DNA from 3 places in the Selenomonas sp. KH1T6 genome. Region 3 is predicted to be linked to each of the others. Evidence: riboswitches for the same ligand, from Rfam matches in the RefSeq annotation. Region 3 holds a riboswitch; each other region holds the start of a gene.
The links. A riboswitch is a leader RNA that binds a small molecule or an ion and turns the genes downstream of it on or off. The one in region 3 is predicted to bind cobalamin.
Positions count from the first base shown of each region.

Region 1: another riboswitch for cobalamin. It lies ahead of serS (serine--tRNA ligase); the one in region 3 lies ahead of BLW59_RS05315 (methylmalonyl-CoA mutase family protein).
Region 2: another riboswitch for cobalamin. It lies ahead of nikB (nickel ABC transporter permease); the one in region 3 lies ahead of BLW59_RS05315 (methylmalonyl-CoA mutase family protein).

Region 1 is NZ_FNWN01000006.1:88,577-93,222, forward strand. It holds gene rnhA (ribonuclease HI) at 1-258, opposite strand, end outside; gene serS (serine--tRNA ligase) at 492-1,772, opposite strand; cobalamin riboswitch at 2,123-2,299, opposite strand; gene BLW59_RS05895 (hypothetical protein) at 2,449-3,882, shown strand; gene BLW59_RS05900 (hypothetical protein) at 3,879-4,646, opposite strand, start outside.
Region 2 is NZ_FNWN01000023.1:29,135-33,780, forward strand. It holds gene BLW59_RS12445 (heavy metal translocating P-type ATPase) at 1-457, shown strand, start outside; gene BLW59_RS12450 (MATE family efflux transporter) at 567-1,904, shown strand; cobalamin riboswitch at 1,964-2,168, shown strand; gene nikB (nickel ABC transporter permease) at 2,295-3,209, shown strand; gene nikC (nickel transporter permease) at 3,209-4,024, shown strand; gene BLW59_RS12465 (ABC transporter substrate-binding protein) at 4,080-4,646, shown strand, end outside.
Region 3 is NZ_FNWN01000005.1:164,080-168,725, reverse strand. It holds gene scpA (methylmalonyl-CoA mutase) at 1-778, opposite strand, end outside; gene BLW59_RS05315 (methylmalonyl-CoA mutase family protein) at 775-2,967, opposite strand; cobalamin riboswitch at 3,138-3,487, opposite strand; gene BLW59_RS05310 (FAD-dependent oxidoreductase) at 3,818-4,186, shown strand; gene BLW59_RS05305 (hypothetical protein) at 4,218-4,646, shown strand, end outside.

The sequences.
Region 1 (4,646 bases), on a different contig from region 3:
AGCGGGAGCTTCCTTCACTCCAGCAACAGGCTTTTTCCTGACAGGAGCAGCCCCCGGGCTGAAGAGGAACTGCTCCCCCAGCGGCACAGCCGCAGGTGTTTCCGCCCCCGCCAGCCAGGCCATAGCCTCCTGGGCTGTCATAAACCCTTTGAACTTAGCCCCCATAAAGCCTTTCACCTGAGCTTCGCATTCCGCCCAGGTATTGAAAAGCCCCGTCTGCCGTCCCACTTTCACCGCATAAACTTTCTTCTTGGCCATTCTCGTCTCCTTTGCAAATTTATAGCAAAGGGGACGCTCAAAGCGTCCCCTTATATATAGTCGGTAAGTAAGTGAGGGCCACAGGCATAGCATAAGCGGAACGTGTGGAATTTTACCATAAATCTTAGCGGGCACAAACCGCCGCAGGCGGTGCAGTGGGAGCTTAGATTCTATGGTAAAATTCCAAGTGAAGCGTTGCTATGCCTGTGGCCCGAACGCCCTAGCAGGTCTGCTTACTCTGCAGGCCTGATGACCTCTACGCCGCCCATATAGGGAACCAGTGCCTTCGGAATCACCACGGAGCCATCCTCCTGCTGGTAGTTCTCCAGGATAGCAGCCACCGTGCGGCCCACAGCCAGACCAGAGCCGTTCAGGGTGTGCACGAACTCAGGTTTGGACTTGGCATCCCGGCGGAACTTGATGTTGGCACGACGGGCCTGATAGTCAAGGCAGTTGGAGCAGGAAGAAATCTCCCTGTACTTGCCCTGGCTGGGGAACCACACCTCAAGGTCATAGGTCTTGGCAGAGGTGAAGCTCATGTCACCAGTGCAGAGCATCACCACATGGTACGGCAGCTCCAGGGCCTTCAGGATATCCTCGGCAGCCTCCACCATGCTCTCCAGCTCGTCCCAACTCTCCTCAGGCTTGGTGAACTTGATCATCTCCACCTTGTTGAACTGGTGCTGGCGGATGAGGCCGCGGGTATCACGGCCAGCGCTGCCGGCCTCGGCCCGGAAGCAGGCAGTGTAGCAGCTGTAGCGCTCAGGGAGCTTGCTGCCGTCCAGGATCTCATCGCGGTGATAATTGGTCATAGGCACCTCGCCAGTGGGCACCAGATAATAGTCAAGACCCTCCAGCTTGAACATATCCTCGGCAAACTTGGGCAGCTGGCCGGTACCTACCATGCTGTCCTTGTTGGCGATGTAAGGAGCCAGCATCTCCGTATAGCCATGCTTGTCAGCGTGCATATCCATCATGAAGGCAATGCAGGCACGCTCCAGACGGGCACCCAGGCCTTTGTAGAACATGAAGCGGGCGCCTGCCACCTTGGCAGCCCGGTCAGCATCCAGGATATCCAGATCCACACCAAGATCCCAGTGAGCCTTGGGCTCGAAGGAGAACTTCCTTGGCTCGCCCCACTTGCGCACCTCAGGATTTTCCGTATCGTCCTTGCCGATAGGCACATCTTCCTTGGGCATATTGGGGATATGAAGCATGATATCGCGAAGCTTCTCCTCCACATCCTTCAGGTCAGCATCAAGAGCAGAGATCTGGGCCCCCACCTCGCGCATCTCAGCCATGACCTCAGAGGCATCCTCGCCGTTCTTCTTCATCTGGCCCACCTGCTTGGAAACAGTGTTGCGGCGGGCCTTCAAAGTCTCAGTCTCCTGCAAAAGCTCACGACGCTTCTGCTCCAGTCCCTCGAACTCAGAAAGGTCCAGGCTGTTGCAACGATTCTTCAGCATGGTTTTGACTTCTTCCAGATGCTCACGCACAAATTTAATATCCAGCACGATACTCACACTCCATATTTTAATAAATCCCTGCCAGGGGATAAATAATCACATAGCTTACATTATATCAAGTTTTCCCAGGAAAGTCCAAAAAAATAGCCCCGGTTATCACTCCGGGGCAGCCGCCAAATGGGCAGCTAATAGAACTGAATGAAATGTATGAGCAACTTTCTCCCCATGGGAATTCCCACAAGGAAAAACCTTCCGACACAAGTAATGACGCCACAAAGCCCTTCTTCGGCGGGGAAGAAGGGCTCTGCCAAAAACATTCAGTTCTATGTACTGCCGGGTCTTTCCCGGCTATATCTAGCGAATGTCGCAAAGTCCCCATCCCCATCGCTCGCAGGTCAAGCGGTGACTGTTGATTAGGCAGTTCTCCTGGCTCCAGTTCATAGCATTTTCGCGCCTTCCCAAGGTTTCCCCCAGTGACATACTTTGCGAAATGCTCCCTGTTACAGTGGCGGGACCGCGCCGGCTTATACCGGCTTCCCTATTAAGTCATTGACACCCAATCCAAACATATTCTCTTTTCATTTACAGGACTAATCATATCATTCGTCAAAACCATTGTCAATCCAAAGGCAAAGATTTTCCCGCGACAAAATCCCCATAAAAGTGTATAATCTTTATTGTTCTATAATGAAAAATAGCTCACGGGCTTGAAAGGACTTTCAATATGCGAAAATATCTGAACAAGAAAAAAATAGCAGGACTGCTGACCTTCTCCCTGCTTTTCTCCTCCATTCCTGCCTGGGCTGCCGAAGACGTCACGGCAGCTTCCACAGAAACAGCTGCCCCTTCCTTCTATGACCTGAACTTCGATGCTGACAGCTACACCCGGGAAACACTTAATCTGCATGGTCAGCCCGTGGCTTTCCGCGCCTTTGAAGGCTGCCACTACACAGCTTACCCTGTTGCTGACTATAAAGAACAGCTGAACATCTACATTCCTGAAGCCTACTTCCAGAAAAAGAGCACAGGACGCTTCACCGCCAAAACCGCCCCCATCTTCATGCCCCTGGCCGCAGATGGAGCAGCAGAGGGAACTTTTGACGCCCCGGCAGATGCCAGCAACGAAAGTGGCCAGCCCAATCTCGCCCTGCTGGCCCTGGCACACGGCTATGTGGTCGCAGTCCCTGCCGCCCAGAGCCTCACTCCGCCTGCCAGCGAACGCCTGGGCAAGGCGCCCCAGCCCATCCTTTCTTACAAGGCAGCCATCCGCTACCTGCGCCGCAATCAGCGCAGCCTGCCTGCAGGGGACACCAACCGCATCGTAGTCAGCGGCGAGGGTCTCTCCGGCAGCCTGGCCCTGCAGCTGGCAGCCTCTGCCGACCAGGCCATCTATAAGCCCTACCTGTATGCGATGGGAGTTGCAGGTAAAAGCGACAGCATCTTTGCCGCCCAGGCCTACGAACCTGTGACCGGTCTCGCCAAGGACTATGCCCGCTTCGGCTGGACACTGCCAGACGGACGCCCGGACCCCAATTCGGCTGCCCGCTATGCACCTCTGCTGGACACCGAAGCCGCTCTTTCCCCTGCAGTCACTCCAGAGCAGGAGGAAACTGCAGCCATTGAAGGAAAAGCCGTCATAGAAGAAGCCGCCGAAAATCATCCGGCAGCCACCTCGCCGGGTACAGGCAAACGCCCTTCGGCTGCCAATGATAAAGTTTCCCTCAGCGGCACCAACCGCCAGCCTGTTTCCGGCAGCCATGATACCAAAGAGTACCAGGATTATCTTGCCAAACAGGCCGAATATGAGCGGATAAACGCCGAAACCCAGGAACTCATCAGCAGGTACTCCCCCAAAGGCCACACAGCCCGTTATCTGCGCCTTTGCACTTCGAAGGCAAACAGTCCGGAGTTTCAAGATCTGAAAACAGCCTTTGAAAAAAATGACACCGCCGTCACCAGCTTAGCTGAAAAAAAAGAACCCCTGCAGGACGCAGAGGAACTCTTTGAATGGATTGATGCAGCTGATACAGAGCGGGATGCACTGGAAAAACAGCTCTGGCAGTTATGGCGCAAGCAGAGTGCCAAGCTGGCCAGAGCCAAGCATCTGGCTGACCGTGCTGCTGCCAAATGGCAAAAGGCCCAGGCAAAAACAAATTAAATACGCACCTCGAAATGCTTCCTCTCCTCCTCAGGCGCCTTGGCCCTGGCAGGAGCAGGAGGCTTTTTCTTTGCCTTGGGGGCAGAGGCTGCTTCTTTGGGCTTGAGCTTTGCCGGTCTGGCAGGTGCAGTCGGCCTGGTCGGTGGGGGCTGTTCTTCAACGGCCAGTCTTGCCAGCACCTCATCCGGAGTGAGCCCCCGCAGTTCCCGGCTGTCAACTGCCCCCAAAACATCAGCCTCTATATCTGCCCTGGTCAGCTCTCCCTTCCGCCCCTGCCGGTGCAGGAATTTCTTCACCAGCAAGGCAGCTGCCACAAAGGCCGCCACCAGCATGGGCAGCCAATAGGTGAGCCCCTGATAGTCAAACTTCGGAGCAGGATTGGCCTGCAGGGAAGCAGCCTCCGTTTCCTGTCCCTGCAAATTCCTGCCATTTTCCTGAGGAACTCCTCCACTCCCCCCCAGATCCGCCGCCTGAGCGGCCTGGCTGCGGCCTGTGTCAATGGTGGCTTGAGCCTGATTCTGGCCGCTTTGCTGTGCCTCCCTGGCTGCCTCCCTGGCTGCCTTGGCCTCTGCCGTGGGATTTTTATGCGTAGTGCGGGACAGCCCGCCGCTGCCATTTACCACAGCTTCCTTAGCCTGCTCCTCCATCTGCTTCTCGTTATCCGTGGATTTGCTGGTCGTTCCATTAGCGGGAGGTGCATTGGACTGGGTTACAGAGCCCCCCTCAGAGAGCGTCACCCCTGGCACCGTGGGAGGTGTGGGCGG
Region 2 (4,646 bases), on a different contig from region 3:
GGTGGCAAATGCCATGGATATCGACTCTTACCATGCGGAAATCCTGCCTGAGGACAAGAGCACTTATGTGAACAAGCTCAAGCAGCGTGGCACGGTGATGATGGTGGGGGACGGCATCAACGATGCTCCGGCCCTGGCCTTTGCAGATGTGGGCGTTTCCCTGGGCGGGCGGCAGACGGATATTGCCGCCGAGTCCTCTGCAGTGACCATCCATTCCGAGGACCCCAACCGCCTTATGGAGGCCCTGCAGCTGGGCAAGCGCACCATGGATCTGGTGCACCAGAACTTCATGGCGACAATCCTGGTGAATTCCTCCGCCATGCTGTTGGGAGCTTTGGGGCGCATCAATCCTCTGTGGGCAGCGGTGATCCACAATACGGCCACTCTGGCTGTGGTGCTGAACAGCTGCCGCATCCTGCGGCCTAATGCGCCGTTGTTTGCCAGGAGGCGTCGCTGAGCAGTTTGACGAATGAGGCTGTCTATATCCCCCGGGGGGGCTTGCGCAGGCAGAGGCTGGTTGTTATCATCTAATTGATATTGATTATTAGATGATAAGGAGTTTTAGCATGCGCATGCCGGACGAGGACAGACATTATTTGAAAATAGCGATGCCTGCTGCCCTGGAGGGCCTGTTTATGGTGCTGCTGAGTTCTGTGGATATCATCATGGCAGGCATGCTGGGAACGGCGGCTATTGCGGCGGTGAGTATCTTTACCCAGCCCAGGATGATGCTGCTTTGTGTGGTTCGCTCCATAGCGGCGGTGCTGACGCTGCTCACTGCCAGGAAGTTCGGTGAGAATAATACACAGGAAGTGCCCGTGCTGCTTGCACGGACACTTTTTTGTGCAGTTATTTTCATGGGCATATTGCATGTCTTGTTCTTCTGGCAGCTGGAGCGCATTCTCTGCTGGATGGGGGCCCAGGAAGAGTATCTGGCAGCGGCTCTGTCCTATGGGAACATCGCTCTGCTGGGGGTATTCTTAACCACTCTGGCCACTGTCCTGCAGGCAGTGCAGCTGGGCTATGGCCACACCAAAGAGGTGATGAACGCCAACCTTCAGGGCAATCTGGTGAATGTCGTGGGCAATGCTCTGTTCATCTTTGGCCTGGGCCCCTTTCCTGCGCTGGGGGTGACGGGGGCTGCTGTGGGTACGGTCATTGGCACCAGCTGGACTCTGGCAGTTTCTGCCCGCCAGCTGGGGGGCAGCGCTATGCCGGGGGACTGGCGGGCTTTTTGGCCTGACAGGTCATATTTCCGGGAATTCTTGCCCGTCTTTGCCGGAGTCTTCAGCGAGCAGGGGTTCGAGCGCATCGGCATGGTGCTCTACACCCGCATGGTGGCAGAACTGGGCACGGCAGCCTATGCCGTCCATGCCATCTGCATGAATTTCTGCGATTTCTATTACTGCTTTGCCGGAGGACTGGGCAAGGCCAATATGGTCATGGCAGGCCACGCCCACGGGGCAGGCGACTGGGCTTACTGGCAGCGGCAGCTGCGGGCCGGGCTCAAATGGAGCTTGATTTTTTCCCTTGTTTCTTTTGTGCTGACCTTCAGCTTGCGGGAAGAAATCTTCAGCCTCTACTCCCATGAAGTGGGCTTACTGCCCTTAGGGAGCCTGGTCATGATTTTCGTGGCGGCAGTGAGCTTCCCGGAGGCCCATGCCCTGGTGTGCGCCGGCGTGCTCCGGGGCAGCGGCAGGACCAGCCAGGTGGCAGCCTATTCCTTTGTAAGCATTGCCTTCCTGCGTCCCCTGATCACGGCTTTCTTCCTGCAGGTGCTGGATATGGGCCTGCCTGGTGCCTGGCTGGCTCTGGCCATCGACCAGTCCATCAGGGCTGCCTGTGCCTCCTTCCTGCTGTGGCGCCTGTGGCAGAGGCGTCCCCAGCCTGCCTGCGAACCTTGACAGGCTTGGGGAGGTAGTGGTAAAATTTTGTCTGTTGCTATTTTTATTGAAAACAATTCTATATTGAGATTGGATTGGGTGTCGAAAGGAATGGCATAGTTCCTACGACTTAATAGAGAAGCCGGTAAAAGCCGGAGCGGTCCCGCCACTGTAACAGCGAGCTTCATTGCATTGATGTCACTGGAAAGAGCAAAGTCTTTCTGGGAAGGCGCAAGGAAGTGATGACCTGGAGCCAGGAGAACTGCCCGATTGACAATCACCGTTTGACCCGCGAGCGATGGGGATGGGGATTTTGCTGGAGAAGTATATGGTGAACCTGTCTGCATTTTTGCGGGCAGGTTTTTTATGTTTATGGGGAGATGAGAAACTTTGCAAAAACTTTTGGGCAAGATGTCGCAGATGCTGATTACCCTCATAGGTGTCAGCTTCCTGACCTTTTGCTTGACCTATCTGGCCCCCGGGGACCCGGCGGCCATGCTGCTGGAGGCGGGGGACACTATCGTGTCGCAGGAAACCCTGGACAAGACCAGGGCGGAGCTGGGACTGGACAAGCCCTTCCTGGTGCAGTATGTGAACTGGGCAGGAGGCGTGCTGCAGGGGGACATGGGCATATCCTACTCTGCCAAGAAACCGGTTACAGAAAAGCTGCTGGAGGGCTTTGCAGGGACGCTTGCTTTGGCGGCTGTGACCATCGTCTTCGTGCTGCTGATTTCCCTGCCGCTGGGCATTTGGTCTGCGATTCACAGGAATGGCTGGCAGGATCATCTGGTGCGGGGCATTTCCTTTATCGGGGTGTCCATGCCTTCCTTCTGGATAGGCCTGCTCTTTCTCTACGTCTTCGGCCTGAAGCTGGGCTGGTTCCCTATTGCCAAGTCGGCTGTGACTTTGGAGGGCATCGTGCTGCCTTCCCTGACCCTGGCCCTCTATATGTCCTCCAAGTATATCCGCCAGGTGCGCACTGTGTTCCTGGAGGAACTGCAGCAGGATTATGTGGTGGGGGCAAGGGCCAGGGGGCTTTCGGAGCAGGCTATCCTGTGGAAGCACGTCTTGCCCAATGCCATCCTGCCCCTCATCACCCTGCTGGGTATGTCCATTGGCTGGCTCCTGGGGGGCGTGGCGGTCATCGAAATGGTGTTCTCCTGGCCTGGCATCGGCAATATGGCGGTGCGGGCCATCTCCATGCGGGACTATCCTCTCATCGAGGGCTTCGTGCTCTGGATTTCCATAGTTTACATGGGCATCAACGCGCTGGTGGATCTTTCTTATGCTTATCTTGACCCGCGGCTGAAAAAGGAGGGGAACTGATGGCGGTTTTTCGTGAGAACAGGCTTTTCGCCTTCTATACAGCTCTGGTGGTATTTGTGGTGCTGCTGGCCATCTTTGCCCCTTACCTTGCTCCCCAGGACCCCATGGAGGGAAACATGAAACTGGTGCTGCAGACGCCGTCGGCAGAGCATATCCTGGGCACGGATAAATTGGGCCGGGATATTTTCTCCCGCATTCTCTGCGGCACCCAGGTTTCTCTCTTCATGGCTCTGTGCCTGGTGGCGCTGATTGCCGCTGTGGGCACGCTGGTGGGAGTGCTGGCTGGGTTCTTCGGGGGCTGGCTGGAAACCATCCTCATGCGCCTGGCGGATATGATGCTGGCCTTCCCGGGCATCGTGCTGGCCATTGCCATCGCAGGCATCCTGGGGGGCAGCGTGGTGAATACCATCCTGGCCCTGCTGGTGGTGAGCTGGGCCAAGTACGCCCGGCTGGTGAGGAGCCTGGTGCTGCGCCTGCGCAATCAGGATTTCATCCAGGCAGCCAGGATCCAGGGGGCCCGCACCGGGGCTATCCTCTGGCGCCATGTGTTGCCCAATGTGCTGCCCATGGTGGTCATCACGGGAGCCATGGACATCGGCACTATGATGATGGAGATTGCAGGTCTGTCCTTCCTGGGTTTCGGTGCCCAGCCACCCACCCCGGAGTGGGGGCTGATGCTGAACGAGGGGCGCCAGTATATCCAGTCGGCTCCCTGGCTCATGCTCTATCCGGGATTGGCTATCTTCAGCGTAGTGGCGATATTCAATCTGTGGGGGGACAGCCTGAGGGATGTCCTTGACCCGCGGCAGGAATAGATATGTTGTCTCTCTTATTTTTTAGAAAAGGGGAATGCGTGCAATGAAGTTCAACATGAAGAAAGTTTGGAAAGCTGTGGCTCTGGGCCTGTGCGGTGCAGCTCTGACGGCTGCCCTGGCTGGCTGCGGGGCAGACAAAGGGGGGAGCGCCCAGCAGGGTGTGCTGAAGGTGGGTGTCACCAACTTCGCCGACACTCTTGAGCCTACCCAGAATTACTTTGGCTGGGTGGTCATGCGCTACGGCCTGGGTGAGTGCCTTACCAAGTTTGACGAGAAGATGAACGTGCAGCCCTGGCTGGCCGAGAGCTGGAACATCAGCGACGACCATCTCACCTGGACTTTCAAGATCCGTGAGGGCGTGAAGTTCTCCAATGGCGACGAGCTTACGGCTGAGGCTGTGAAGGCTTCCATCGAGCGTGCCTTCGCCAAGAACAACCGTGCCGCTACTTTCTTCAAGTACAAGGAAATCAAGGCTGAGGGGCAGACCCTCACCATCGTGACGGAAAAGCCCATGCCCAATATGCCGGGCTTCCTGGCGGACCCCCTTTTCATCATTGTGGACACCAAGGCCGAGGCAAATCGCGACTTTGCCAAGGAAGGCCCCATCTGCACCGGTCCCTAC
Region 3 (4,646 bases):
GCTCAATATCTGCCGGCGCCCCCGCTTCCTGCATATGGTAGCCGGAAATGGAAATGCTGTTGAACTTGGGCATGTATTTGGTGGTGTACTCGAAGATATCGCCGATGATGCGCATGGACATCTCAGGCGGATAAATATAGGTGTTGCGCACCATGAACTCTTTGAGTATATCGTTCTGGATGGTGCCTGCCATGATCTTCTTGTCCACGCCCTGCTCCACGCCGGACTGGATAAAGAAGGCCAGGATGGGCAGCACTGCTCCGTTCATGGTCATGGACACAGACATCTGGTCCAGGGGAATGCCGGAGAACAGGATATTCATATCAAGCATGGAGCAGACCGACACGCCGGCTTTGCCCACATCGCCCACTACTCTGGGGTTATCCGCATCGTAGCCGCGGTGGGTGGGCAGGTCAAAGGCGATGGAAAGGCCCTTCTGGCCTGCGGCCAGATTCCTGCGATAGAAGGCATTGGACTCCTCTGCCGTGGAGAAGCCTGCATACTGACGCACCGTCCAGGGACGGAAGACGTACATGGTGGAGTAAGGCCCACGCAGGCAGGGAGGAATGCCGCTGGCAAAGTCCAGATGGTTCATATGGTTATATTCGTCATGGCCATAGAGGGGCTTCACGGGCACATGCTCCATGGTGCGGCGGGTGAGAGCCTCAAACTCCGCCCCGGCCTGGGCCTCGAAAAGCTTCTTCCAGTCCCCTGCCGCCCCCTGGGGAGCATCTTTCAGGCTTATCTGGGTGAAATCAGGATTTGTGTAAGCCATTATGCAATCATCCCTTTCTTCTTCTGCAGGAGCTGCAGGATCTGGTAGCAGTTGGCACGAACGTGGATGTACTCATCAATGCCCGCCTGGTTGTAGGTTTCCAGCATATCCTGGGGAGCAGCCCCGGCCAGGAATACCGTGGCCTTGGGCAGCACCTCATGGAGCTTCGGCGCCAGGGCTGGCACAATCTCGGGATAGGTGGCATCGGTAGAGCAGATGACCACGGCGTCTGCCCCGGACTCCTTGGCAGCCTGGGCCGCTTCCTCCACAGTCTGGAAGCCGTTGTTGCCCAGCACCTCAAAGGCGCCCACCTGCAGGAACCCCGTGGTGAAGTCAGCCCTGGCCTTGTGCTGGGGGATGGGGCCCATATTGGCCAAGAAGATCTTCACATTATCATCATGCTCAGCCTTGAAACCCTCCGTCAGCTTCCGCAAAGCCTCAAAGCGCTCGCTCCAGCGGTGGGGCTCGATGGCTTTCACCTGTTCCTCACCCTTGGCCCCGCCATGGAGGGCTTCTGCCAGTTCCTCAATGGTGGCGCCGGCGCAGGCAGCAGCTATGGCAGCTTCCGTCACTCCAGCCTTGGCAGAGGAAAGCTCAGCCAGCTTTTCTTCTTTGAACTGCTCATCAATATCGGCCAGATAGCTTTCCACCTCAGCCTTGCGCTGTTGCTTGATTTCTTCCACATCTTCGGGACGCGGGTCAAGCAAAGTCTCCGTCATGTTGGGATACATATTGTTGCCTACGATACGGTCCTTGCGGGTCTCGGCTGCCTTGAAACGGGCGCTCAGGACGCTGGCAATCTCCTCCTGGGGATAGCCCTCCTGCAGAGCCTTCAGGATACCGCCCTTGGCCTCTATCTTCTGGAATTCCTCCCAGATTTTTTCTTTCATCTGCTTGGTAAGTGTCTCCACCGCCCAGGAACCGCCGGCAGGGTCAATGGGCTGCAAGAGGCCGAATTCCTCCTGCAGGATGATCTGCACATTGCGGGCAATGCGACGGGAGAACTCGTCACCCTTGCGGATAGGCTCGTCAAAGGGGCTGCTCTCGAAGGAATCAATGCCTCCTACTACCCCTGAGAAGATTTCCGTGGTATTGCGAAGCATATTGACGTAGGGGTCATAGACAGTCTTGAAGAACAGGGCGGGCTTGGCATGAATGTGCATGCGCCTTGCCTCCTGGCTGCCGCCAAAGGCTTCAACAATCTGCGCCCAGAGGGGACGCAGGGCCCTGAGCTTGGCAATCTGCAGGAAGAAATTGGCCCCCATGGAGAAGCCGAAGACAATCTGCTTCGCCGCCTCGTCGATAGTCAGCCCTCTGTCCATCAGCGCCCGCAGATAAGCCACCGCCATGGCAAGGGCATAGGCAGCCTCCTGCACATCATTGGCACCGCCCCGGCTGAATACATCACTGCGGACAAAGACCGTGGCAAGGCCCGGCGCGTTTTCCTTAGCCCACTTGGCGGCTTCCGCCATCTCATCATAGAGCTTGTCCAAAGAAGCAGGCAGTTCCCCTTCTTCAACCAAAGCCCCCAGGGGATTTGCTCCCACAAAGCCCTTGAGCTGCTTCAAGTCTGTACCAGAGGACTTCAAGGCCCCAACTGCCAGAGCCAGCATAGGCAGAGCCGTAGCCCCGGCATAGATATAGAGGGGGTACTTGTCCAGCTTCAGCCCCTCCAGCAGGGTATGCACATCATCAAGGGTGGTCAGGGACACGCCCTCATCACCGGGGGTCTCCGCCTTTCTCACATCCCTGGCAGCCAGGGTGGCCTTGTCCAGGCGGATATTGTAGACCGTGGAACCCTTCTCCTGCTCATGGCGCAGCAGCTCATTGTTTTCCTTGGGGCTGGTCTCATCGCAGGACTGGGCAATGCCCCAGGGCCTCCCAACATAGCCGCTGGGCTGTGCCCCCCTGAGATAATCCCCCATGCCGGGGAACTCCCCCTTGGGCAGGATATCTTCCGTATCCTTGCGGAAGTACATGGGGTCGAAGGTAATGCCCTCATAGGTCTTGGTATACATTTTCTTCTCAAAGGGTGCACCCTTCAAGAGAGTGATGCAGGCCTCCTTCCACTCCTCATAGGTGGGAGGAGTGAATTCATCCAGTGGCACATCGGGAAAGTCCGTCTGCTGCTCGGCCTTTTTCAGGATAGCCTGAAGGTCGAGCTCGCCGCTTTTTTCCAGCTCGTTGCTCATACTGCAGCCTCCTTGTGTGATTTGTGAAACCCAACAGAAAAGGCAACCCACCTGCAAGCGCGCAGACGGATTGCCTAAAAATGGCCACAGCAAAAAAGCCCTAAGCCCAATCCCCTACCCATCGCTCGCAGGCACATAAGGGAACCAGGCACGATGCTTCGGCTCTCTTATACGGTGATGACAGAACAGGCAGTTCTCCTGGCTCGGCTTCATGGCCCTGCACGCCTTCCCAAGGTAAGCATATCTACCCCAGTGACATTCATGTGCAGGACTCCACCCTACAGTGGCGGGACCGCTCCGGCTTAGGGCGTGTTGATTAAATGAGCTTTGCCCAGATTTGCGGGGATTGGCTGTCCATTGCAAGGCGACAAACCGGAGGCATAGCGGCGCTATGTCGAGGATTTGTCAACGAAGCAGGGACAGTCAAGACCCGTGAAGATGGGCTGAGCGAATTAATCAACACGCCCCACACCGGATTCCCTATTAAGTACCTAAGTACACCTGTTCCCAACCATATTAAGTTGCTATTTAAATATTATTATCATTTATAATTTTTGTCAATATTCCCTGCTCCATTTCTGAAGTCCCTTTCCTCTTGCCTTTTCTCGGCCCGGCTGCATGATATACATGAGGAAAAGCAGGAAAAACAGGCATGCGGATAGAATAGAACCTCTGTATGAGTGCGATATGATGGAGGTTTGTTTATGGATAAATCATTTGCAATCCCTATATCCAGGCGCAGTTTTATGAAGATGATGGCCTGGCCGCAGCTGGGACAGTGCTCGGCCTCAAAGATGATGCCGCAAGAGTGGAAGCTGTGCCAGAATATCTTGCTTACGTCTAAGATGAAATGTGCGAAGAGGCCGGCGTAAATATCCTTGAGGCGCACCATTTTCCCGATGCTGTCTGCCGCACAGCGTACCCCATCGACATTCACGATGTGAAGTTGGATCTCTTCAAGAAGCTGGAAAAGGGACAGTATTACGAAATCCCCTACCGTGCCTTGGTGACCAACGAAATCTCCAACCTGCTGGTGGTGGGGCGCTGTGCCAGCGGCAGCTTCGCTGCCCAGGCTTCCTTCCGCATCCAGCCCACCTGCATGAGCATGGGCGAGGCAGCAGGCATTGCTGCCGCCTGGGGGCTTTCCAAAGGGATTCCGGTGAACGAAATCAAGTGGGAAGAGATGCCCGAAGAAATGCGTAGTTATGTAAGCAAATAAATCAAAGGAAAAGACTAAGGAGGTCATTATCATGCAAAAGAAAAAAATCGTGGCTGCTGTTGCCATTGCTGCATTCAGCTTCGGCTTTGGCTTTGGGTCCATGGCCCATGCGGAGTTCCGTCCTGCTACTCAGGAAGCCCTTGAGACCCATACGGGGGTGAAAGTAGCTCCCGGTCAGGATTCGTCCGAGGATAAGCTGCCTGCTTCCCAGCGTTTTGTAAGTACAGAAGGAAAAATTCCCTATCAGCTTTGCCTGCCGCGCTGGTATGATTCTGCCAAGACTTACCCCCTGATTGTCGTAGTCAATGATGTGGCCGGGGAAACAGATGAAAAGGCCTTGCTGAAGCAGACGGACGGTGTCACTGCCTGGGCAGATGAACTGGAGAACAACCAACAGTATGCAATCGTGCTGACCATTCAGGGAACGAAGGACTCAGAAGCGCGTGTTGGCCGCCTGTCC